One region of the Cytobacillus sp. Bac17 genome, then DNA from elsewhere that is predicted to be linked to it. Evidence: riboswitches for the same ligand, from Rfam matches in the RefSeq annotation. Region 1 holds a riboswitch; each other region holds the start of a gene.
What was found. Region 1 has a riboswitch for S-adenosylmethionine ahead of NR125_RS24555 (LLM class flavin-dependent oxidoreductase). Riboswitches for the same ligand answer to the same signal wherever they lie in the genome.
Positions count from the first base shown of each region.

Region 2: another riboswitch for S-adenosylmethionine. It lies ahead of NR125_RS18295 (methionine biosynthesis PLP-dependent protein); the one in region 1 lies ahead of NR125_RS24555 (LLM class flavin-dependent oxidoreductase).
Region 3: another riboswitch for S-adenosylmethionine. It lies ahead of NR125_RS08955 (methionine ABC transporter ATP-binding protein); the one in region 1 lies ahead of NR125_RS24555 (LLM class flavin-dependent oxidoreductase).

Region 1 covers NZ_JALJRC010000032.1:34,464-42,424, reverse strand. The annotation lists gene NR125_RS24560 (ATP-grasp domain-containing protein) at 93-1,049, opposite strand; gene NR125_RS24555 (LLM class flavin-dependent oxidoreductase) at 1,065-2,114, opposite strand; SAM riboswitch class I at 2,225-2,328, opposite strand; gene NR125_RS24550 (ABC transporter permease) at 2,446-3,429, opposite strand; gene NR125_RS24545 (ABC transporter ATP-binding protein) at 3,437-4,363, opposite strand; gene NR125_RS24540 (SGNH/GDSL hydrolase family protein) at 4,471-5,241, shown strand; gene NR125_RS24535 (ABC transporter permease) at 5,353-6,102, opposite strand; gene NR125_RS24530 (ABC transporter ATP-binding protein) at 6,103-6,864, opposite strand; gene NR125_RS24525 (DUF1048 domain-containing protein) at 7,037-7,378, opposite strand; gene NR125_RS24520 (PadR family transcriptional regulator) at 7,451-7,771, opposite strand.
Region 2 covers NZ_JALJRC010000017.1:19,638-27,598, reverse strand. The annotation lists gene metH (methionine synthase) at 1-1,680, opposite strand, end outside; gene NR125_RS18305 (bifunctional homocysteine S-methyltransferase/methylenetetrahydrofolate reductase) at 1,673-3,523, opposite strand; gene metC (cystathionine beta-lyase) at 3,528-4,712, opposite strand; gene NR125_RS18295 (methionine biosynthesis PLP-dependent protein) at 4,709-5,821, opposite strand; SAM riboswitch class I at 5,898-6,012, opposite strand; gene NR125_RS18290 (H-type small acid-soluble spore protein) at 6,214-6,393, opposite strand; gene NR125_RS18285 (hypothetical protein) at 6,558-6,797, shown strand; gene sucA (2-oxoglutarate dehydrogenase E1 component) at 7,414-7,961, shown strand, end outside.
Region 3 covers NZ_JALJRC010000004.1:194,525-202,485, forward strand. The annotation lists gene uvrB (excinuclease ABC subunit UvrB) at 1-1,196, opposite strand, end outside; gene NR125_RS08930 (DUF2198 family protein) at 1,591-1,827, opposite strand; gene NR125_RS08935 (alpha/beta-type small acid-soluble spore protein) at 1,977-2,252, shown strand; gene NR125_RS08940 (M20 family metallopeptidase) at 2,410-3,618, opposite strand; gene NR125_RS08945 (MetQ/NlpA family ABC transporter substrate-binding protein) at 3,646-4,473, opposite strand; gene NR125_RS08950 (methionine ABC transporter permease) at 4,492-5,142, opposite strand; gene NR125_RS08955 (methionine ABC transporter ATP-binding protein) at 5,132-6,163, opposite strand; SAM riboswitch class I at 6,273-6,373, opposite strand; SAM riboswitch class I at 6,476-6,575, opposite strand; gene NR125_RS08960 (DMT family transporter) at 6,650-7,564, opposite strand; gene pdxR (MocR-like pyridoxine biosynthesis transcription factor PdxR) at 7,696-7,961, shown strand, end outside.

The DNA of each region.
Region 1 (7,961 bases):
TCCCTCTCATCGCAAGATTGATTGGGATTGCTTCTTTATAAAACATGCTGCAGTAAAAGACAATAGGACCTGCTATAGCAGGTCCTCACAAATTAAGCCGTTGCAGTTGCAGCGTATTTTTCTTCCAATGTCTTCTTTAACAATGAAGCTAACTCAAGCATTCCATATTTTCCAGCTTTCGCTTCTGCTTCAGAGTTATAGTTTGTGTTTGTATTAATATCATAAGTAAAAATGTCACCTTCAGCATTTCTGATAAATTCAATGCCAGCGACTTGAATATGATTCCTGGCCAGAACGTCTTTATATTTTTCTAAAATTTCGTCCTCAAAACCTTCAATGATCTTGAACTTTGGCCTCTCTTCTGCTTCTTCTCCAACAGGGCAGAATAAGTCGCCAATCTGGCATGCGTCCGCAGGGCATAGTTCAAATCCTTCCGATGTATCAACCCTGACGGCATAAACAAAGTTGCCTCCGACAAATTCACAGCGGGTGATATAGCTTTCAGGAGATTGAATATATTCCTGAATAAGGGTAATGCCATCAACAGGCTCTTCGAAGGAAGGTCCCTCCACATAAGCTTTTAGAGCTTCAATACTATGGAATAATTGAACACCCAGGCCTTTACCGGCACGGTTATGCTTCGTGATAAACGGCTGTCCGGCAAATGCTTCGGCTGCCTTAATAATATGTTGTTTTCCAACCGCTGCAATCGTTTTGGGAGTCCTGACACCAGATTTGTTTAACTCCAAGTACTGCAAAACCTTACTAACTTCAAGCTTCAGAGCGCTCGTTCCATTCAACACTGTACGGCCATGTGCTTCAAGCCAGGCCAATACTTGTCCCGAAAATTCAGCTGCAAAGCGATGATCACGGGTATGAGAAGAAGCACTCATCCGGCTATAGAAGATTCCTTCTGGAGGTTCTGCCGATAAATCTACCGTTCCTTCGTCTAAATGCCATTCTTCATAAGGAACACCCAGTTCCTCCAGCCTTTTTGTCAAATGGACTGTCCACTCACTATTTTCATGAATTACATATACCTTGCTCATTATTATGGCCCCTTTCTAGCTCTTTATTAAACTGCGTTTTTGTTCCACTAATGGCATAACCGTCTTTGCAAAGCGTTCCATTTCCTCCAGCTGAGGTGAAAATTGCAATAATAATAAGTCTAGGCCAGCTTCTTCATATTGTAAAATCCGATCAGCAATTTGCTCTGGTGTTCCTACTAAGTTTGGCCGCAGACCTCTGTTAGAGACAGAGTAATCCTGCAGCTGAATCTGCTGCTCTAATTGTGACTTTGTAGTGAAATCCTTAAAACCGGCGTAACCGCTGGAATCCTTCACAGCCGTGATTTTTTCAAGCTCAGCAAGAGCTTCTTCTTCTGTATCACGGCAAATAACATAAGCAGCCATTCCGAAAGAACTGAATGGCGCATTGCCCGTTTGTTCACGCCGTGCCTTCATTTCTCCTATTTTCAGATCAATCTCCTCAGCCGTTCCGCCGTGCATAACATAAGCATCACATTTTTCTGCAATGGTCTGCTTGCCTTTTTCGCTTTCACCGCCTGCATAAAGAATCGGGTTAGGTCTTTGAACTGGCTTTGGAGCAAGCTTCGTGTCCCTTAAGTCGTAAAATTGACCGGAATAATGGAAGGTTTCTTCCGTCCATAACCCTTTTAGAACATCAATGAACTCCTCAGTGCGGGCATAACGCTCATCATGTTCTGTAAAAATACCGCCATATTGACGCGCTTCTTCGGCCCACCAGGCAGAAACCACATTTAGAGTAAAACGGCCGTTGCTGATTTGATCAATATTGGCTGCCATTTTTGCTGCTACAGCAGGATTATGAAAACCAGGGCGGACCGCGGTCATAATTTCAATTTTTTCCGTCACGGCTGCAAGTGCGGCTGCCGTGGACCAGGCTTCAAGAGAATCATGGTCCGGTCCTTTAATATCATTTAAATATAATTCAGCTATTAACGTAGTCGAGTATCCCCATTTTTCAGCCGACTGAATGACGTTTTTAGCATATTCAAAGGTTGGCGGCATATTTTCGTCTTCTACATTTCGCAGCCAGCCTCCAAAAATCGGCAACCAGAAACCATATTTCATTTTTCTTCTCTCCTCTTGCATTTTTAAATATCTACTTTTCGCATAACTTAAGTTGGATTTATAAACAATTAAAAAACTCTCCTCCTAAGAAGAGAGTTTTATCAACCCTCTTCTCATCTTTCAAGCGATGCGCTTGCTGGAATTGGCACAGTATTCATCAGAACCTGCTGCCGAGGCTTCAAAGGGCCAGTCCCTCCACCTCTCTGGATAAGAAGAAAATATTCAATTTTTTAATTAATTAAAGCGATAATAATTTAAATTCACCCAATTGTCAATCAATTATTTCTGAACTCTAAATACTAATAAGGATTATCCTTATATAATGACACTCTTAATACATATCCTTCTGGGTAAAATTCCAAAACGCAACAGCAAGACAGGCGGCAGCCCAAATCCCAAGCATGGTTAATGAAAATGGCAGTGACATCCCTTCAATCGGCGGAGCTTGACCTTCTAAGTAGTTAATCAGATCAAAGTTCAAGTTCACTAAATACTTGGAGCTCGTCCAGCTCGAACCGATAGAAGATAACAGGGTGCCTGCGATTAACACGGCCATCATCGCCCCAATTCCAGTCGCTGTATTTTTCACCAGAACCGATATCATGAGGCTTATGGTTCCAACAACCGCTGTTACCACCCAGGCAAGCCCAACTGACATCAGCAGGTATTCCCACATCGACAGGATATGGATGTATTCCGTTGAAAACTCACCAGATGCAGAAGCTTGAAATCCGGTCAAAATAGGTGCAGTCCAGCCATCATAACCGAGCACGATTCCTGAAACCCCATAACAGACAATCACGGTTGCCGCCATCAGCAATGACGTATACAGCAAAACCGTCAGCCATTTAGCCATCAGGATTCTCCATCGTTTAACCGGCCGGGACAGCAATGTTTTGATGGTGCCATCATTATATTCCCCGCTCACAATATCAGCCATTATAATAATAATGAATAAAGGCAGGACAAGCGTAATTCCCTGTGAGAAAAAGATGCGGATAAACGTAGGGGCTCCAGGATAGTTTGGGTTAATATCGTTGTCCAGATAATACTGCTTTTGCTTCAGATCAAATTCAAGGAACTGTCTAAACTCGTCCTGGATTCCGCTCGATGCCAGCCGATTTTGCCGATCGACAATCTCCTGCTGAAGCTCCACTCTCCAGTCCAGAGTACCCTGTTTTTCGATTTTCTCCTGTATCTCCCGGTATTGTGCGTATGTAAACATAGAGACTAGAATGACTAAAATAACGATGACAACCGCCATGCGTTTTTTGGAAGCAATCTTCATCACTTCATTATGAATCAGGCCAACCATATTTGGATTAGACAATATGATCGCCTCCTGTCAAACTAATAAATAGATCCTCCAATGTCTGCACTTTCCTTTCGATCGTCCATACATCAATACCCGCCTTCATTAAAGCTTCATTCAGGAGCGAGGTTTTGCTATCATCCATAAGAGTGTGTATAGTATGGTCATCATATAGTTCTGCAGCCTGGACATATGGGGATTCTTTAAGAATAGCAAGTGCACGAAAAGAATCACTGACTCTCCAATCCACACCAGATGACAGTGCACCAACTAAATCGCTGACGCTGCCGACCTTCACGATCTTCCCATGGCTCATAATAGCCACACGGTCCGCCAGCAACTCGATTTCACTTAAAATATGACTGGATACGAGCACCGTTAGGCCCGTATCATCGACCAGCTTCCTGATAAATGTCCGCAGATCTTTGATTCCCATCGGGTCCAGTCCATTTGTAGGTTCATCCAGTATCAGCACATCCGGACGGCCTAACAATGCTTGTGCAATACCAAGGCGCTGACGCATTCCCAATGAATAGGTCCGAACCTGATCATCAATTCTTACAGTCAGATCAACCAAATCAATGACCTCTTGGATCCGTTCTTCATCCACATCAGGCAGCATCCGTGCAAAGATTTGCAGGTTTTCGCGGCCGCTCAAATACTTATACAGCTCTGGATTTTCGACGATAGAACCGAGGCGCTGCATCGCTTGAACAAATTGCTTTCTTACATCAAAACCACATATTTCAACCTTCCCGGACGTTGGCTTAATGAGCCCAACGAGCATCCGGATCGTGGTGGTTTTACCGGCACCATTAGGACCCAGGAACCCAAATACTTCTCCTGGATAAATGTCAAATGATATATTATCAATAATCGTTTTCTTTCCAATGATTTTCGTTACATTTTCCAATTGAACTGTCGGCTTTAAGCTCATAGCATCACCCTTGTTCTATTCTAACTAAATTTTCGAACAATGACTCTTTTAAATACTCAATTTGAGAAAAATTTAGATACAATTACATTAAAAGGAGAAGTCAAACGATGAAAAAATGGATGTGGCAGTTATTTTTAACATTGTCCCTTGCGCTGACAGTTCTTTTTGGGTATGGCCTAGTCAGTGCCTACATGGATGTTACCAGTCCGCCTCGAGCAGGGATACTAGCGAAAACAGAAGAAGTTCCTGTCACACCTGGTGATACATATGTTGCACTTGGCGATTCATTGACCAGGGGTGTCGGCTCATCAAAGGGAGAAGGCTTTGTCCAGCCGGTTGGAAATGAACTTAAAGAAAATAATACTATAGAACGTTTCCAAAACCTGGGTGTAAGAGGTGCCAGAATTGAAGATTTGCTGGCCCAGTTAGAACAAAAGGAAGTCAAGAGATCTCTTAAAGACGCCAAAATCATTACCATTACAATAGGGGGAAATAACCTTTTTAATAGCGGGGAGATCCTCGAAAAATATTCAGAAGAAACCGCCCTTGGCATCCTGGAGACCGAAATTCCGAATTTGGAAAAGACGTTTAAAAACATTCGTGAAAGTAATCCCAATGCAGTCATACTCTATATGGGGCTATATAATCCATTCAAGCAATCGCCAAACGGGGATTCATTTGATTCCATCATCCAAAAATGGAATGAGTCTGCCCGTACACTAGGCTTGAAATACAAAGTTCAAGTAGTGGATACTTTCAATCTGGTCACAGACGCCAAACGCGATCTTTCCAGTGATGTCTTTCATCCGAATGATGCTACTTATCAGCAAATAGCTGAAAGCATGTCACTTGTCATTGAAAAAAGTATCATCCAATAAGAAAAAGGTGAATCCACGGCAGATTCACCTTTTTCATTATTTGTATGCTTCATTAACCTTTAGCCAAAAGGCCCTATAGGGCTATGAATCCGTTATCCTATAATGGTGTGCTTACCCTAACTGGCGTTTGAATTCTTTAACAGCGAAGAAGTAAGAGATGAGCATGATGCCGACGCACCAGGCAAGCGCGATCCAGATGCCGCTGCCAACAGACCCTTCATACAAGAGGGCACGGATCGCATCCACGATTGAAGTCACGGGCTGGTTTTCAGCGAACGCACGGACTATTTTAGGCATGGTGTCGGTGGGAACAAAGGCCGAACTGATAAACGGCAGGAAAATCAGCGGGTATGAGTAGGCTGTCGCCCCTTCCATAGACCCCGCTTTCAATCCGGGAATGACCGCCAGCCATGTCAGCGCCAGTGTAAACATCCCGAGTATTCCAGCTACCGCAAGCCACTCCAGGACATCAGCGCTGGAACGAAAACCCATCAAGAGAGCAACGAGGATAACCACCAAGATAGTAAGCGCATTGGAAACAAGCGAGGTCAGCACGTGAGCCCACAATACCGACGAGCGCTTGATGGGCATCGTAATGAAACGCGACATCAGCCCGCTCTTTACATCCGTAAACAGCCGGACGGAAGTGTAAGCAACGCCGGACGCGATAGCCATCAGCAGAATTCCCGGCAATAAATAATTGACGTAGTTGTCCGTTCCTGTCTCTATGGCGCCGCCAAATACGTAGACAAACAGCAGCATCATCATAATCGGCGTAATCGCCACCGTGATAATCGTATCCGGACTGCGCATAATGTTGCGCATTAAACGACCTAGTAATACCCCTGTTTTACTTTTCATTTACATTTCCTCCTTTTTGCCGATGATTGCGAGGAAAATTTCCTCCAATGTCGGCTGCTTCTCGATATACTCCACCTTCGCTGGCGGGAACATCTCCTTGAGTTCGGTTAGAGTACCGGTCGTGATGATTTTTCCGCCATGCAGAATGGCGATTCGGTCTGCCAGTTGTTCGGCTTCCTCCAGATACTGGGTCGTCAGCAGGATGGTCGTGCCGCCGCCGGCAAGCTCCTTGACGGTATCCCAGACTTCAATCCGCGCTTCCGGGTCAAGCCCTGTCGTTGGTTCATCGAGAAAAATGACTGCCGGCGTCCCAATCAGGCTCATGGCGATGTCAAGCCGGCGCTTCATCCCGCCGGAATAATTGTCAGCCCGGCGGTTAGCCGCATCGGCCAGGCTGAATCTTGCAAGCAGATTGTCAGCGACTTCTGCGGGATTAGAAACTCCCCTCAGCCTGGCGATCATCATCAGGTTTTCCCGCCCGGTGAGCATGCCGTCTAAGCTTGAGAACTGCCCTGTCAGACTGATGCTCTGGCGAACCTGATCCGGTAGCCGCTGGACGTCAAAGCCGCGAATACTAGCTTCTCCGCCATCAGACTTCATCAGCGTCGAGAGGATGTTGACGGTCGTCGTCTTGCCCGCTCCATTTGAACCCAGCAGGGCGAAAATTTCGCCACGCCTCACCTCAAAATCCACCCCCTTTAAGACTTCCTTATCTTTAAAGGATTTTTTTAACCCTTTTACAAAAATCGCTGCATTGCTCATACTTTTTTCCTCCTTATAATTAGCGCCTTGCGGAGCTGGATTGCCTACAAACCCCTACTTAGTCTGACAGATATTCTGTATAACTTAGTACCGAGGTAAAAATGAAACTGAATAGTGCAGGTGATAAACCACATTTGTAAAACACCTATTCAGTCGGTATTATATATAGAATTTATTTTTTTCCCAATCGCTTCATGATACTCTCATTCAAATCCTCACGATACTTGGCAACATAGGTTTTAGCATTTGCCACTAGTTCGTCGGCAAAGGATGCCACGTCATCTCCGGTGATTTCCAGCACTTGTCTGCCTTCCGCCGCACCGGCTTCGAACAAATCGATTAATTCATACTGCATGTGCAGCATATCCATCCCGTTGCCCGCTGAGAAATTCCACATATAGTTTTGGATTTTCTTAAATACAAACTGGTAATCCTCTGGAAGGGCTTCAACCCTCGCCATCATCATCTTGTATTCTTTTTTATCACCAATCATTTTTTTAAACATATCAAACATGTTATTTTTCCTCCTTTTTTTATAAAGCTGAACAAGACACTCCAAAAATATCCGACAGAATATCTTATGAAACTAGGTTGACTTCAAGACGTTGATTTTTGAAGATACAAAATCCCATTTTTCCCAAAATAATTCAAGTTCCTGGCGGCCAGCATCATTTAGTGAGTAAAATTTGCGGGGCGGTCCCATATCTGAAGGTTTCTTTTCCACGTTCACCAGCTTTTTCTTTTCTAATCGCACGAGGATGGTGTACACCGTCCCTTCCACTACTTCGGTAAAACCAAGCTGGTTCAGCCGGCGGGTAATCTCGTAGCCATAGGTTTCATGTCGGCTGATGATTTCCAGTACACAGCCTTCAAGCGATCCCTTCAGCATTTCAGTTAAATTTTCCATATTCAGAGCCTCCTCTATTGTGTCTGACTTATATTCAGTGATACTTAGTACCAGGGAAAATTTTTTTACTGAACAGCACTTGTGAAACTCCGCTATTCAGTATTGCTTATTACAGGTATATCGTAACACCGAGTAGCGAAGAGTGTCAACTATTTTCATAAGAATAATTTAATTTGGTCAACTGCCCCAC
Region 2 (7,961 bases), on a different contig from region 1:
ATAAAGGAATACTGAATTTAATATCTCCCTGCCGACAGGAGGGAGGCCAAATGAAACATTACTGATTCCCAATATGGTTTGAACCTCCGGTAAAGCCTCTTTAATAAGTCTTATCCCATCTACCGTTGCCTTTGCAGACCCGATGTATTGCTCATCCCCTGTGCCGACAGGAAAGACGAGGGGGTCAAAAATAAGATCCTCAGGCGGAATTTGATACTTATTTACAAGCAAATCATACGAACGCTTTGCAATTTCCAGTTTTCTTTCAGCCGTAACACCCATTCCGGCTTCATCTATAGTACCTACTACCACAGCTGCACCATATCGATGGATCAGTGGGGCAATAGCTTCGAATCTTTCTTCGCCATCCTCCAGATTAATGGAATTTATGATGGCTTTACCCTGTGAATAGGTGAGGGCCTTCTCGATAACCGTTTCATCAGTTGAATCAATGACCAGCGGAACCTTAATTTTTTTTACTAATTCCTTGATAAAGTTTTCAACATCCTGCATTTCTTCACGGTCAGGATCTGCAAGGCAAATATCAATTACGTGGGCTCCGCCTTTTACTTGCGCCCGGCCTATTTCAGCAGCTTCCTCGAACTTTCCTTCAGCAATCAGTCTTTTAAACTTGCGTGAGCCAATTACATTTGTGCGCTCGCCGACCATAATGGGCCTTAATGTCGGGTCATCATAAATCAGAGGTTCAATTCCGGAAACTTTATGCACTGAATTCCCCTCATAATTTCTGGGTTTATAATCTTTAACCGACTCAGCAATCGCCTGAATATGTTCAGGGGTGGTTCCGCAGCAGCCGCCTACGATATTCAGCCAGCCTTCCTTGGCAAAGCCCTCAAGCTTTCTCGCCAGTGATTCCGGAGTTTCATGGTACTGTCCTTCTTCATCAGGCAATCCTGCATTGGGATAGCAGCTGACTGCAGTAGATGCCAATCCTGACAGAGAACGGATATGGTCCTGCATGAATTCGGGCCCTGTCGCACAGTTGAGTCCGACTGCCAGTGGTTTCATATGTTCCAGCGAAATATAAAATGCTTCAATCGATTGGCCAGCAAGAGTCGTGCCCATCGGTTCAATCGTTCCCGAAACGATAAGCGGAAGTTTTATTCCCGTCTTTTTTGATGCATTTTCAATGCCGATAAAACCAGCCTTCACATTCAGCATGTCCTGGCTGGTTTCCAGGAGAAGAAGATCGGCTCCACCGTCAATTAACCCTCTGGCTTGTTCTTCATAAGCCGCAATCATTTCTTCAAATGTAGACCCGCCGGTTACACTCAGCGTCTTCGTCGTAGGACCCATGGCACCAGCCACATATCTTGGCCATTCAGGAGTTGAAATGCGGTCTGCAGCTTCCCTGGCAATTTCAACAGCAATTTTATTTAGTTCATAAGCTTTTTCTTCCAGATCGTAATCTGCCAGAACAATGCTGGTTGCGCCAAAGGTATTGGTTTCAATAATATCTGCGCCGGCTTTTAAATATTCAAGGTGAATATGTTCGATCACCGAAGGAGCTGTTATATTTAAATTCTCGTTGCAGCCTTCATATTCTTCGCCGCCAAAGTCAGCAGCGGTAAGATCGGCCCTCTGCAGCATGGTGCCCATTGCTCCATCCATGATCAGGATTTTCTTTTTTATCTGCTCCTGCAGTGATGGTTTATGCATGTTGTTTCCTCCTTGAAAGCCGTTCGGTTGTCTCACGGGCATAGTTTGATAGTTCAACAGTCATTTCATAGCGCATAAATGGAGTGATGAGGTAAATGCCATTAAACAGCTCTGCCGCGGCATCGATCAGCGACTTGGCAATAGCTATGCCTTCAGCTCCAGCCTGTGCAGGATCATCCTTTAATGAAGCCATCCGGTTTCTAATGCTGTCGGAAATTTTGATTCCAGGAACTTCATTATGCAGAAACTCAGCATTCCGGCTGCCGGTAAGAGGCATTAGGCCTATATAAACAGGTGCTTTTAAATCTTTCACAGCCTCATGAACTTCCAGCAGCTTCTCTTCAGAAAAAACAGGCTGCGAGATGAAATAGTCCGCACCATGTTCAATTTTCTTTTCAAGCCGTCCAACAGCTTTTTCCAATGAGCGGACATTGGGATTAAAAGCCCCTGCAACTGAAAAGGCAGCTTTCTGGCCGAGATCTTTCCCTGAAAAAGATAACCCTTCATTTAACTGCTTGATCATACTGATCAATTCAAATGATGAGACATCATATACAGAAGATGCTCCTGGAAAATCACCGACACGTGCAGGATCACCCGTTACGGCAAGAATATCATTTAATCCAAGTGCGTGCAGACCCATTAAATGGGATTGCAGTCCAATAATATTCCTATCCCTGCAGGTCACATGAACAAGCGGGCGCAATCCTGTCTGCTGCTTGACGAGATATCCAAGCGCAGAGTTGCATACCCGGGGGGAAGCAAGGGAGTTATCAGCAAGTGTAATAGAATCTATTCCGGCTTCTTTCAATGCTTTTGCACCTTCGAAAAAGCGTGAAGTATCAAGCTTCCTTGGAGGATCCAATTCAACAATGACAGAAGGCCTTTCCCTGACAATATCTTGAAGAGGAGGGAGCTCTCTTGATGATGATGGCTTTTCAGAAACCATGACTTTATTGATTGCCTTTGTCTCTTTTTCCTCTATTGGCGGAAGTCCTTTTAAAACGTCAGAAAACGCCTTGATATGGTCAGGTGTTGTTCCACAGCAGCCTCCAAGCAGGCGGACACCCTGATTTCGGAATTCAATCGCTGACTGCCGGAAATATTCTGCATCTCCTTCATAATGAAATTTGCCATCCGTATAGGCTGGAATACTGGCATTTGGATAAGCAGAAAGATAGGCATGCTTTGGCAAAGGCACACTTTCGAGAGTTTTCAGCATATGATGCGGACCAAGCCTGCAATTGATTCCCACAACATCCGCACCAATTCCTTCAAGCTTTGCTAAAGCATCAGCGATAGAAGTCTGGTTCTGAAGAACACCCGCTTCCTGAAGAGACACCTGTGCGATAATCGGCAAATCAGTTTCTTTCCTGGCTATGGCAAGGACAGTCTCAAGCTCTTCCAGGTCATAATAGGTTTCAAGCAAAATACCATCTACATTCTCAAGCAGCAGGCAATAAAGCTGCTCCCTGAAGCTTCTTTTTATTTCTTCAAGTGTAATCATGTTGGGCTTGAATCCCCTGATCCCGCCGATTGTACCAGCAACATATGCGCGTTCCTTGGCAGCTTTTTTGGCAATCCTTGCTGCAGCACTGTTAATCTCCTTAACGGAGTCTTCCAGTCCATATCGCTGAAGCTTCAAATAATTCGCCGCATACGTATTTGTTTGGATCAATTCAGCCCCTGCGCCTATGTATGCTTCATGGATGTGCTGGATCTGTTCAGATTGTGATAAATTTAATTCCTCAAAACAGCTGTCGGTACCATAGGAGTACAGAAGAGTTCCCATCGCGCCATCTGCTATGATGATTTCATTCTTTAATTTATTTAGGAAACTCAAAATATCACCCCCGCTGTAAAATCGAATGTTTTGTTTTTCCGGCAGCAGATAAAGCTGCCTTGAAATCTTCTATAATATCATCTGCGCTCTCCAGGCCAACAGATAGACGAAGAAGACTGTCCGTTATTCCGCGCTGCTCCCGTTCGGATGCTGGCATGGCTGCATGTGACATTTTTGCAGGGTAGGAGAGGATGGATTCAACAGCTCCCAGACTTACTGCAAAAACAGGTATTTTCGCATTTTCAACAAATGTTCTCATCGATAGCTCATCTTCAAGCTCAAAAGATAGGACGGCACCTGCGTTCACAGCCTGCATTTTCTGGATTTTATATCCGGGATGATCTGCAAAACCTGGATAATGCACCTTCTTAACAGATGGGTGATCATTAAGGAAACCAGCAATTTTCTTAGCTGATTTCACAGACTGATCAAGCCTGACCTGCAGCGTTTTAATGCCTCTCAGCACAAGCCACGCATCCTGAACACCCAAAACGGCTCCAAAGGAGTTCTGGAGAAAAGCAAGTCTTGCACCTAAATCCGGATCTTTCACAACCGCTAGGCCAGCCACGACGTCGCTGTGTCCGGATAAAAATTTGGTTGCGCTGTGCAGCACTATATCTGCACCTAAAGAAAGCGGTTTTTGAAGGGCAGGGGTCAGGAAGGTATTATCCACAAATGTCAAGGCTCCATGCTGTCTTGCAAGTGAACTGATGGCCTGTATATCTGTCACTTTCAGCAGCGGGTTGGAAGGAGTCTCTACATAGAAAACTTTCGTGTTGGGACGGATTGCTTCTTTTACTTCCTCAAGATTTGTCATATCAACAAATGTGTGCTCAATGCCAAAGCGGGACAGGACTTCTGTTGTCATTCGATAGGTTCCGCCATATACATCTTCTGTAATGACAACATGATCTCCCTGAGATAAGAGGAGGAATGCTGTAGAAATGGCAGCCATTCCAGAAGAAAAGGCAAACCCTCTAATACCTTCTTCAAGCTCCGCGATGACTTCTTCAAGTGCTTCCCTTGTTGGATTCAGGCTGCGGCTGTAATCATATTTTCCGAACACATCAATATCTTTTTGATGAAAAGTGGAGGCATGCTGGATCGGTACACTGACAGCTCCTGTTTCCGGGTCGAATTTTTGATTATTGTGAAGTAATTTCGTTTGGAATGTGTAATTCGAACTCATCGTACTGCCTCCTTAACAACCTTAGCAAAAGCATGTTCAAGATCCGCCTTCAAATCTTCTGCATTTTCTATTCCAACCGAGAAACGCAGAAGCCTATTACAAACACCGGTTTCAATACGGATTTCTTCAGGAATGTCCGCATGTGTCTGAGTTGCTGGATAAGTTATGAAACTCTCGACTCCTCCAAGGCTTTCAGCAAAGGAGATAAGGGAGAGGCTCTGCAGAAATGGATTCACCCAGGATTCATCCTTGATTCGGAATGATATCATGCCGCCCTTGCCGGGATAAAGGACATCTGTTACTGCATCGTGGCCCGATAAAAATTCTGCTAATTCCTTTGCATTTTCTTCATGACGTTCCATGCGGAGAGAGAGTGTCTTCATCCCTCTGATCAACAGCCATGAATCAAAAGGGCTAAGGACAGCACCTGCGGCATTGTGGTTCATCGCCAGTGCCTCACATAACTCTTTGCCTTTTGCAACAATTAATCCGGCAAGGACATCATTATGCCCGCCAAGATACTTGGTTGCACTATGGATCACAATATCAGCTCCAAGCTTTAACGGCTGCTGAAGGAGAGGGGTATAAAACGTGTTATCAACTATAAGGAGGATATTATGCTTTTGGGCAATGTCTGCTATCAATTGAATGTCAGTCTGTTCCATAAGCGGATTAGTTGGAGTCTCCAGAAATATTGCCTTGGTCTTTTCCGTGATTAATAGTTCAACATCTTCGGAATTGCTGGTATTTACATATTTGCACTGAAGTCCCCACTTCTTGAAGCCCTGTTCAAGCAGACGATATGTACCGCCATATAAATCCTTTGATACAATCCATTCATCTCCGGATTTAAAAAGAGAAAGAATGGTAAGAATTGCGGCCATTCCAGAACTGCAGGCATAGCCTTGGTCGCCTTCTTCCAGATCGGCGATTGCCTCCTCAAGCAGCTGGCGGGTAGGGTTGCCTGTTCTGCTATAGTCAAAGCCAGTTGACTGGCCAATGCCTTCATGGCGATATGCCGTGGAAAAATATACGGGCGGGTTGACAGCACCTGTTGCTGACTCGCTCCTGTTTCCGATTTGCGCTAATCTGGTGTCAATATTATACATGCTTGTAACCACTCCTTATAAAAAATAAAAAAAAGCCTTCTATAAGAAGAAGACTTTTTAATGTGATCAGCCATTCTTCTTATCTTTCAAGTTTTAGAAACTTGCAGGAATTAGCACCTTTTCAATCAAAAAAATGATTGCTGGTTGCTGAGGCGTCGTCGGGCCTTACCCTCGACCTCTCTGGATAAGAAATCAAATATTAAATTTTCTCTAAACTTTACTACAGTAAACCGCTAATCGTCAACACTTTTTTGAATATTTTATGTTATAAAAAATATCCGACCAGGTATCTTACGTCCTTTTGCCCTCAGTCTCCATTATTTAAGGGGGAATGAGGAAAATTTTGAACAAAAAAACTTCCCATCAGATTCTGGAAAGTTTTTTTGGGGTATTCATTCTTCAATCAAATCGTTAACCGGCACATCCATTTCTTTTTCAGAATCTGCTTTTGTGTAAACACGTGCTGTTTTAGTCTGCTCATCTACATGCTGAATGATGATCGGGATGCCATTCAAAGTAACACTGTGCATTTCAGCAGACTCAGCAATCTCTTTTGCTCTGCCAATATTCATGGAAAAACCTCCTGAATTTGAATAATTTTAATGTGTCTTAAAAATACACAAATTATTCTTTTGAAAAAAACCTGGCATAAAATGTTAGAAGGGGATCACTTTAAAGTTCAGAATATTTGTTTTATAATGAACGTAAATGAAATTTTTCTTGGAGGGGAGCTAATATGCGTGAACATAGCCACTGCCGCCACCGGTTTGCGGAATCCGAGGGTCCAGCAGTATTCCAGACCATGGATGGCATTGAAGTAAATGTTTCTGGTTCCATGTTCGAAAAATGTACAACTTGCGGCCATTTTGATTTTCCTGTGGAAACGAGAGAAGCAATTGAATCTTCCCTAAAAGAAAACAGAAAAAATGCGAATGCAGTGAAACAAATCTATATTAACTTAGTTGAGACTTTTTAAAGCCGGACGACTGCCGGCTTTTTTATTTTGTCTTCTATATAAGAAAGTGCTTTTACAAAATGTTTTTGAATTTTTGCTTGAACTTAGTTATTAACCTGAACTGATCATCGCTATGGGCACATGATTCTCGAAAATTCATCCGCATTTTCGTCGTGCGGTATTAGTCAAGGAAGCCTTTTTAAATGTCCTGCGGCAGGAGAGGGAGCGGGAGACCGCGCAGGCGGAGCTGAAGACCTCTGTTCCTCCCGGCGGAAAGAAGGTCCCGTGCTGAAATCAGCGGGCAACATTTTAAGTATAATAACAATCTAAAATGAACCCCTAAAAACCACCCAGTTATTTCTTATTTATAATTGTTTAACATTTAACAAAACATTTTATTAGAATAAGTAATTACTAAAAAAAATTTTTTAATAGTTTTCCACTATATTCATGTTTTTATCTTTGTACAACTAGATTTTCCGTGTTAGAATAACTGTGGAAACGTTTTATCCTCTGAAAAATATTATTATTCGTAAAAATAAAACGTTAATGCATCATATAGACGGGTATTGTATTTTCAGGGGAGAAAAATGTATTTGAATTATTTACTTAAAAACAGTTATGGAGGTAATTTTCCATGAAAAAGCCATCGAATGGTGAGGGACCTTTTGAACAAGGATTTCATGGCCCCAACCTTGGCTACGTTATTGAACTATATGAAAGATACTTAGAGGATCCATCTTCTATCGATCCTGAAATGAAAGACTACTTTGAAAGAAATGGTTCCCCTCTAGCGAGTGAAGGAACTCCGCAAATGGCTTCATCAGCAAATCAGCCAATGAATGCCGGACAGCTTGAAAAAACACTTGCTGCGATTCGCCTTGCTGATAATATCCGCACATATGGCCACTTGGCTGCAGATATTTATCCGCTGGGTAACAATAAATCTGAAAGTGCATTATTCGAACTGAGCAAATATGGCTTAACTGAAAATGATTTAAAAGAGATTCCTGCCGGTGTCATTACTAAAGACGCCACCTATCCATTACGCAACGGACTTGAAGCAATTGAATTCCTGAAAAGCGCTTATATGGGACCAATTGCGTTTGAATTCCAGCATATATTTGATGAAAACGAAAAAGACTGGCTTCGCCGTAAAATAGGGGCCAACAGCCATAAACTGTC
Region 3 (7,961 bases), on a different contig from region 1:
TAAGGGCCAGGTGTTGCAGAAACAAAGACAGCCTGTTTCACATGCTTTTCGAACTCGGTAAACGTAAGCGGCCTGTTATCCATGGCTGAAGGCAAACGGAAACCATGGTCCACAAGCACGGATTTTCTTGCCTGGTCACCATTGAACATACCGCGGATTTGCGGCAGAGTTACGTGCGACTCATCAATCACAATTAGAAAGTCTTCCGGAAAATAATCCAGAAGGGTATACGGTGTTGAACCAGGCGGCCTTAATGTAAGGTGGCGGGAGTAGTTTTCTATGCCGGAACAAAAACCCATCTCCCTCATCATCTCAAGGTCATAGCGGGTCCGCTGCTCGAGGCGCTGGGCTTCAAGCAGCTTATCGTTTTCTCTTAATTCAGCAAGGCGCTCTTCCAGTTCTTTTTCAATGTTCTGGACGGCGATCCGCATTTTTTCTTCACGCGTTACGAAGTGGGATGCCGGGAAGATCGCAACGTGCTCACGTTCACCCATAATTTCTCCGGTGAGGGCATCTACTTCACGGATCCGGTCTATCTCATCCCCGAAAAACTCTACACGGATACAATGCTCATCCCGTGATGCCGGGAAAATCTCTACTACATCCCCGCGTACACGGAAGGTGCCGCGCTGGAAGTCGATATCATTGCGTTCATACTGAATGTCAACGAGCCTGTGAAGAAGCTGGTTCCTCTCAATCTCCATGCCGGTTCTGAGGGATAGCACCATTTCACTGTATTCTTCAGGAGAACCCAAACCATATATACAAGACACACTGGCAATTATAATGACATCTTTGCGCTCAAATAATGAAGAAGTCGCCGAGTGGCGGAGCTTATCAATTTCATCATTGATGCTTGCATCTTTTTCAATAAAGGTATCTGTAGAAGGCACATATGCCTCCGGCTGATAGTAGTCATAATAGCTGACAAAATACTCAACAGCATTGTTTGGAAAAAAGTCCTTAAATTCACTGTATAACTGCCCTGCAAGTGTCTTATTATGCGCAATGACTAGCGTCGGCTTGTTAACCTCTTGTATAACATTTGAAACTGTGAAGGTTTTTCCCGTTCCTGTTGCACCCAAAAGCGTCTGGTGCTTCTTGCCGGAATTAATTCCCTCCACAATTTTTTTGATTGCCCCAGGCTGATCGCCCTGAGGGGAATATTTTGAGACTAATTCAAATTGATCCTTCACCTATAAGCCTCCCGTTCAAATTACTTTTATCTATATATTAATCACAAACCAGCATTGAAAGAATTTAAGATCCGGGATGCATGGCTGATTTGTCAGTTTTTTACTCAAAACTCATATCATCATTCTACCACAAAGAGCCTAAAACAAACCAACAATATGCGAACGGATATTCGTTTTTTTATTTTTGCCGGGTAAATATTGCTTGGGAAATATGCCGAATTCTTGAGGGTGGTGTCGAAGCAAGGTTAATCAAACGTTTGATTAACCTCCTGAAATTAAATCAATCGTTTGATTGATATTGATTAATAGCTGATTTTATGCGAGCAAAAATACAGCTGAAATTTCATTTTACAAAAAACCTGTCGATACGTTTGATCGACAGGTTCCGCAAAAATTATTCCGCACTTGGCTTTGTTTTGGGCTTCAGTTTTTGAGCGTACCAAAACCCGACAGTCAATGAAAGTGCGTCTATAACAATCAAGGCAAATGAATTTGTATACCCTTTATAGACAGAAGCAGCAATCAGTCCCACCGTCAATACAAGCCCAATCACACGATTATAGCTTACTCTCGTAAAGAGCAAAACCAGCAAGCCGGGCAGCAGCAGAGCTGACAAGTATTTTAATGCCAACCAAAACACCTTCTTTTGTTTATTCACAATGATTCAGGGTTTCTAACATTAGAATATCTTTTCATAAGAAGATGTACAAGTTTTTTCAGTGTTATTCCCTATGTTCTATCACATAATAAGAAAAAGTACTTATTATGGAGGAATGCATCATGGCAAGAAGAAAAAGACGCCCGCTTGTGCCGGAATCAAGAGCGGCATTAGACCAGCTTAAAAATCAGGTAATGGCAAACCAGGGATACCATGTTGACAATGAAAATCCCGATGTCGTGAAATATGAAATTGCCGAGGAGGCCGGTGTGCCATTGAAGCCGGGATATAACGGCCGTCTTACATCCAAACAGGCAGGAACAGTGGGCGGGAAGATTGGCGGAAGTATGGTGAAGGAGCTTATTCGGATGGCACAGGAACGGATGAAGGAACAGTAGGTAATCGTGAACTTCGGGAAAAGAATGAGAAAATTGGGGAAACGCGGACTTAATTTACGGAAAATATTCAGCAAATTAAGGAAAGAAACCTCCAAATTGAGGAAAAGACTCACTAGAATAAGAAAAAGCTATCCCGCAAAGAGGATAGCTTTTGTTCTTATTCAGCGGCTTTCCGCTCTAGAAATTCCTGTTTAATGGATTTAAGCAGCTCCTGGTCTGTTACCAGCTGGAAGGCAGTGAGTGCGAGCCCTTTTGCCCCGGTTATCAGTGCTTCGTCTCCTTTTACAGATGCTGCAGCCTCACGAAACGGAACTGTATGGGCAACAAGATCATCTGCACCAATTTTAATATAAGGATGAATGGTTGGCACCACTTGGCTGATGTTGCCTGCATCCGTCGAGCCGATTCCATCTCTGTCCCCTTCAACGACCGTTTCTCCCAAGTCTTCAATCACTTCTTTAAACACTTGGTCATATGTCTTGTTTAACAGCAGGTTATCAACTTCATTTTGAAAAGCAATAACATTGAGCTTTGCTCCGGTTGCCAATGCGGCGCCTTCAGCGACAGCTTTAACCTTCCGTGTTACCTCATTAAGACTGGTTCTGGTTGTAGCACGGATGAAGAATCTGGCTTTTGCATACTCAGGGATAATATTTGGAGCATACCCGCCATGAGTAATAATGCCATGGATTCGTACATCATCCTTTAATTGCTGACGAAGGGCATTAATTCCGTTAAATAGCTGAATAACTGCATCAAGGGCATTGATTCCTTCCTCCGGTGAAGCTGCCGCATGGGCAGGCTTACCGATAAACTCGAAGTCAAGCGGATCAACTGCCAGTGATGAACTGGTCAGGCGGCTATGGTTTGATGGATGAACCATTAGGGCAGCGTCAATGCCTTCAAGTAAGCCATGCTTCACAAAGCTGCCTTTTGCACTTCCATTTGGCCCGCCTTCTTCTGCCGGGGTTCCAAATACTACTGCCTCTCCTCCGGTCTCATCAATAACCTTGCTCAATGCAATGGCTGCTGCCACACTTGTTGTGCCAATGATATTGTGGCCGCATCCATGACCCAGCCCGGGAAGGGCATCATATTCTGCAAGGAATGCAATAGACGGCCCTGGTTTATCGGATTTTTTCCGGGCAAGGAAAGCTGTTTCATGCCCGGCCACTGCCCGCTCAACTTCAAAACCTTCCTTCTCAAGGATGCCTGAAAGCAAGCCAGAGGCAAAAAACTCCTCATTTCCTATTTCCGGGGTCGCATGGATCTGGTGGCTTGCGGAAAGATAAAGTTCTTTATTTCCCTCAACATTTTTCTTGATTGCTTCTTTCAGTTCAGATAGTGCTTTTACAGGTGCCGCCATCATTGTTCCTCCTTTATAAATAATTTTTTACCAGCCAATATCACTTAAAGGAATAAAAGTCGGGATCATGCTTCCGTCATATTCCTTCGTAATGAAATCAGCTACATCATCTTCCTGGTAAAGTTCAGCAATTCTCTTAAGCGTTTTGTTATCCTTGTCTTCTGTTCGGACAGCAATGATATTTACGTATGGAGTAGCAGTTTCACTTTCAATAAAAATTGAATCCTTAGTTGGGTTAAAGCCTGCATCTACGGCAATTCCGTTATTGATTACAGAAGCAGAGACATCCGGAAGTGCACGCGGTGTCTGCGCTGATACCATTTCTACAAATTCAAGGTTCTTCGGATTTTCAACGATTTTATTCAAGTCCAGGTTTCCGTCATAGTCCTCGGATAATTTAATCAGGCCGGCTTCCTCCAGTAAAAGAAGGGCTCTTCCGCCATTTGAAGCATCATTTGGAATGGCAATTTTGCCGCCTTCCGGAATGTCTTCTGCCGATTTTACTTTTTCAGAATAAAGCCCCATTGGTGCTAAAACAGTTGTCGCTATTGGGGTAAGATCCATATTATGCTCTTTAATAAAAGTGTCAAAATAAGCGACTGTTTGGAATGCATTCACATCAAGATCGCCTTCTGCAAGGGCAACATTGGGCTGCACATAGTCAGAGAATGTCACAACTTCAATTTCAATGCCTTCCTTTTCAGCCTTTTCTGCAATAAAGTCCCAGATGCGTGTATCAGAACCGCTTACACCTAATTTAATCTTCTTTGTTTCTTCTCCTCCAGTTGTGCTTGAGCATGCTGCAGTGAACACACCCAATGCTAAAATAATGAATGTTAAGAATAGTTTTTTCATGATGTATTTCCTCCTTATTTATCTTCTTCTGATTTTTTTGGATAAGATATTTCCGAATGACTGCAGGCCCTGAACCATGACAACTAAGATCGCAACGGTAATCAGCATGACTGTTGTATCGAATCGCTGGTAGCCGTAGGTAATGGCGAGGTCACCAAGCCCGCCGCCTCCGACTGCCCCAGCCATGGCTGATGCTCCGACCAATCCGATTGTTGCAATTGTAAAGCCTAATACCAGCGAACTAAGTGCTTCCGGAATCAGGAATTTTAATATTATCTGGCCTGGTGTTGCTCCCATTGCTTCTGCAGCTTCTATGACTCCCGGATCTACCTCAAGCAATGAGTTTTCTATTAATCTTGCAATATATGGCCCGGCATAAAAGACTAGCGGCACTACGGCTGCAGCCGTACCTATTGATGTTCCGACAATCAGCCTGGTAATGGGGATAATGGCCACCATTAAAATGATGAAGGGAACTGATCTGAAAATATTAATAATGCTGTTTATGATATTAAAAACAACGAGGTTTTCCAGCAGATGCCCTTTCCTTGTTACGACAAGCAATATACCAAGCGGCAGTCCGATAACAGCTGAAAACAGCAATGAGAATGCCACCATTTGAATCGTTTCGATTAAGGCTTCGATGATTTTTTCCTGATTAACTAGCACGTGTTGTCACTTCCTTTATTGAAACTTTTTCCTGGCTGATGTACTGAATAGCACGTCTGATTTCACTGTCCGGACCCTGGAATTCGACAATCAGGTTGCCAAACGGTGTTCCCTGAAGTTCAGTAATATTTCCAAACAGGACGTTGAAGTCGATATTAAACTTTTTGGCAACCTGCGAGAGGAGCGGCTGCCCGGCAGAATTTCCAACAAAGTTGATTCTAAATACCTTTTGAAGCCCTTGCTGTTTTTCAATCACTTCTTTAATGGAGTCAGGTATTTGATCATTCATGACAGTGCTGACAAAGTTTTTCGCTGTTTGCGTCTTTGGTGATGAAAAGACATTGAAGACGGTTCCTTCTTCGATAATTTTTCCTGCCTCTATTACAGCGACACGATCACAGATCTCTCTGATTACAGACATTTCATGGGTAATGATCAGTATAGTAATGTTGTATTCTTTATTTATTTTTTTCAGCAGCTGCAGGATAGAGCTGGTTGTCTGCGGATCCAGCGCTGAAGTTGCTTCATCACATAATAGAATGGAAGGCTGGGTCGCCAGCGCCCTGGCAATTCCGATCCGCTGCTTTTGCCCGCCTGACAGCTGATCGGGATAGCTGTTTGCCTTGTCTGCAAGCCCCACGAATTCTAATAGTTCATGGACACGCTTTTTGATGTCATCTTTAGGGATCTTACCCAGTGTGAGCGGCATCGCCACATTGGCAAACACTGTTTTCGAATTTAAAAGGTTAAAATGCTGAAAGACCATCCCGATGTTTCTTTTCACTTCGCGAATTTCTCTTACAGATAAAGCCGTCAGATCATGTCCACTGACAATGACCTTTCCTGAAGTCGGCTTCTCCAGCCAATTGACACAGCGGATCAAAGAGCTCTTTCCCGCACCGCTGAAGCCGATCACACCGAAAATCTCACCTTTGTTAATCTTTAAGTCTATTCCATTTAAAGCAGCTACCTGCTGTCCTCCGCTTTCATAGATTTTCTTTAAATTCTGAAACTCTATCATTCAGCATCTCTCCTTTTCTAAATGTTATATATAATTAATCCTATGGGAAAACTAAGAATTATATCCTGAAATTTACCCCTTCTAACAGAAGAGGTTTTTTGAAGTCCCCTCCTTATCTTTCAGGCTATCGCCTGCTGGATTTGGCACAGTGCAGTCTGCCTGCTGCCGAAGCTTCATTGGGCCAGGTCCCTCTGCTTCTCTCGATAAGAATTATTCATATGTTTATGAATAGAATCTTGATGCATTTTTTTCGGATAAAAACAAAAACCCTCTTCTAAAGAAAGAAGAGGGCGGCATTTATCAATGGTCCTCTTCTTATCTTTCAAGCTACGCTTGCTGGATTTGGCACGGTACACTTTTGTCCGCTGCCGAGGTGTCATAGGGCCAGTCCCTCAACCTCTCTGGATAAGAAGATTTTTATTATTCGGTTGTTTAATATGCTTATTACTTTACCACCATAAAGAAAAGGATGTCAATCATTATTTTTCAAATATTTTCACTTGGGCCATTTTTAAAAATTTCCGTTACTTTAACAGAGCTGTCTTTACGGTGAATAATCATCACACCTGCCAGAGCGATTATACCACCCGCAACGGATAACATAGTCGGCACCTCTCCCAGCCAAACCCAAGCAATGACAAATGCTATTGCTGGTGTCAGATAAAGAGAGCTTGTCGCTTCAGAAGTCCCTCCTATGGACGCAAGAAAAGCTAGGGCAATATATGGAATTACCGTTGGAAAAATCCCCAAATAGATGACACTTAAAGTGGATTCGGCCGATGCATGAAAGATCTCATTACCAAGCCCAGGAAGATAAATCAGCATAAAACCAGTCCCTGCCCATACCGTATAGGATGTAAATGACAAAAATCCGTATTTATTAAAATATTTAGTCTGAAACACGAAATAGATGCTTTCTGAAATGGAAGCAAGCAGGACAAATAAAATACCGGTTTGGATTTCAAACCCTCCTCCTGCACCAAGCGAAATAAGTGCGGCACCAGCAAAACTGACTGCGGAACCAGTCCACCTGACCCTTCCAAACCTTTCCCTTAAAAATAAAGCAGCCAACGCAGCCGAAAAGATCGGAGTCATTGATACAATCAAGCTTGCCGGCCCTGCGCTTACTGTTTTTTCCCCAATGTTGAGAGCTGTATGATAAACCGTAAAACCAAGGAATCCAAGTATAAAAATAGCAGGAAGATCTTTTATATCCGGAAGACGCATCCTTGTCAGCAGTGCTAAGACACCAAGTGCAGCCGAACCAACTAAAAGTCTAAAAAGGGCAAGGTGCTCAGGGGAGTACGATTCAAGCCCAGCCCGAATTCCCGGGAATGCGGATGCCCAAAGAATGATGATAGAACTATGCGCCCCGATAATCATAAATTTCTTATTTGCCAACTTCATCCCCCTTATCAACATTTCCAGCCATTATCTGTGCTGCTTTTCAGGATAATCAATAACTGATACAATGTCCTCAACCAATTAGGAAAGAATTTTGCCAGCCAATTTTCATAAAGGCGGTTATATGGATGGATACAGCACAATTGCCAAAATATCAGCAAGTTATTGAGACTATTAAAGGAAAGATTTCCAAAGGGGAATGGCCAATCGGAAGTAGAATTCCAAGCCAGCGGAAACTGGCTGAGGAGTTTGGAGTAAACCGAAGCACAATTATCACTGCTCTGGAAGAACTTGCTGCAGATGGACTAATAGAAGGGAAAACGGGGGTTGGCACAAAGGTTATTAATAATACTTGGACCTTGCTCGCTTCAAGGCAGTCTGCCAACTGGAGTGA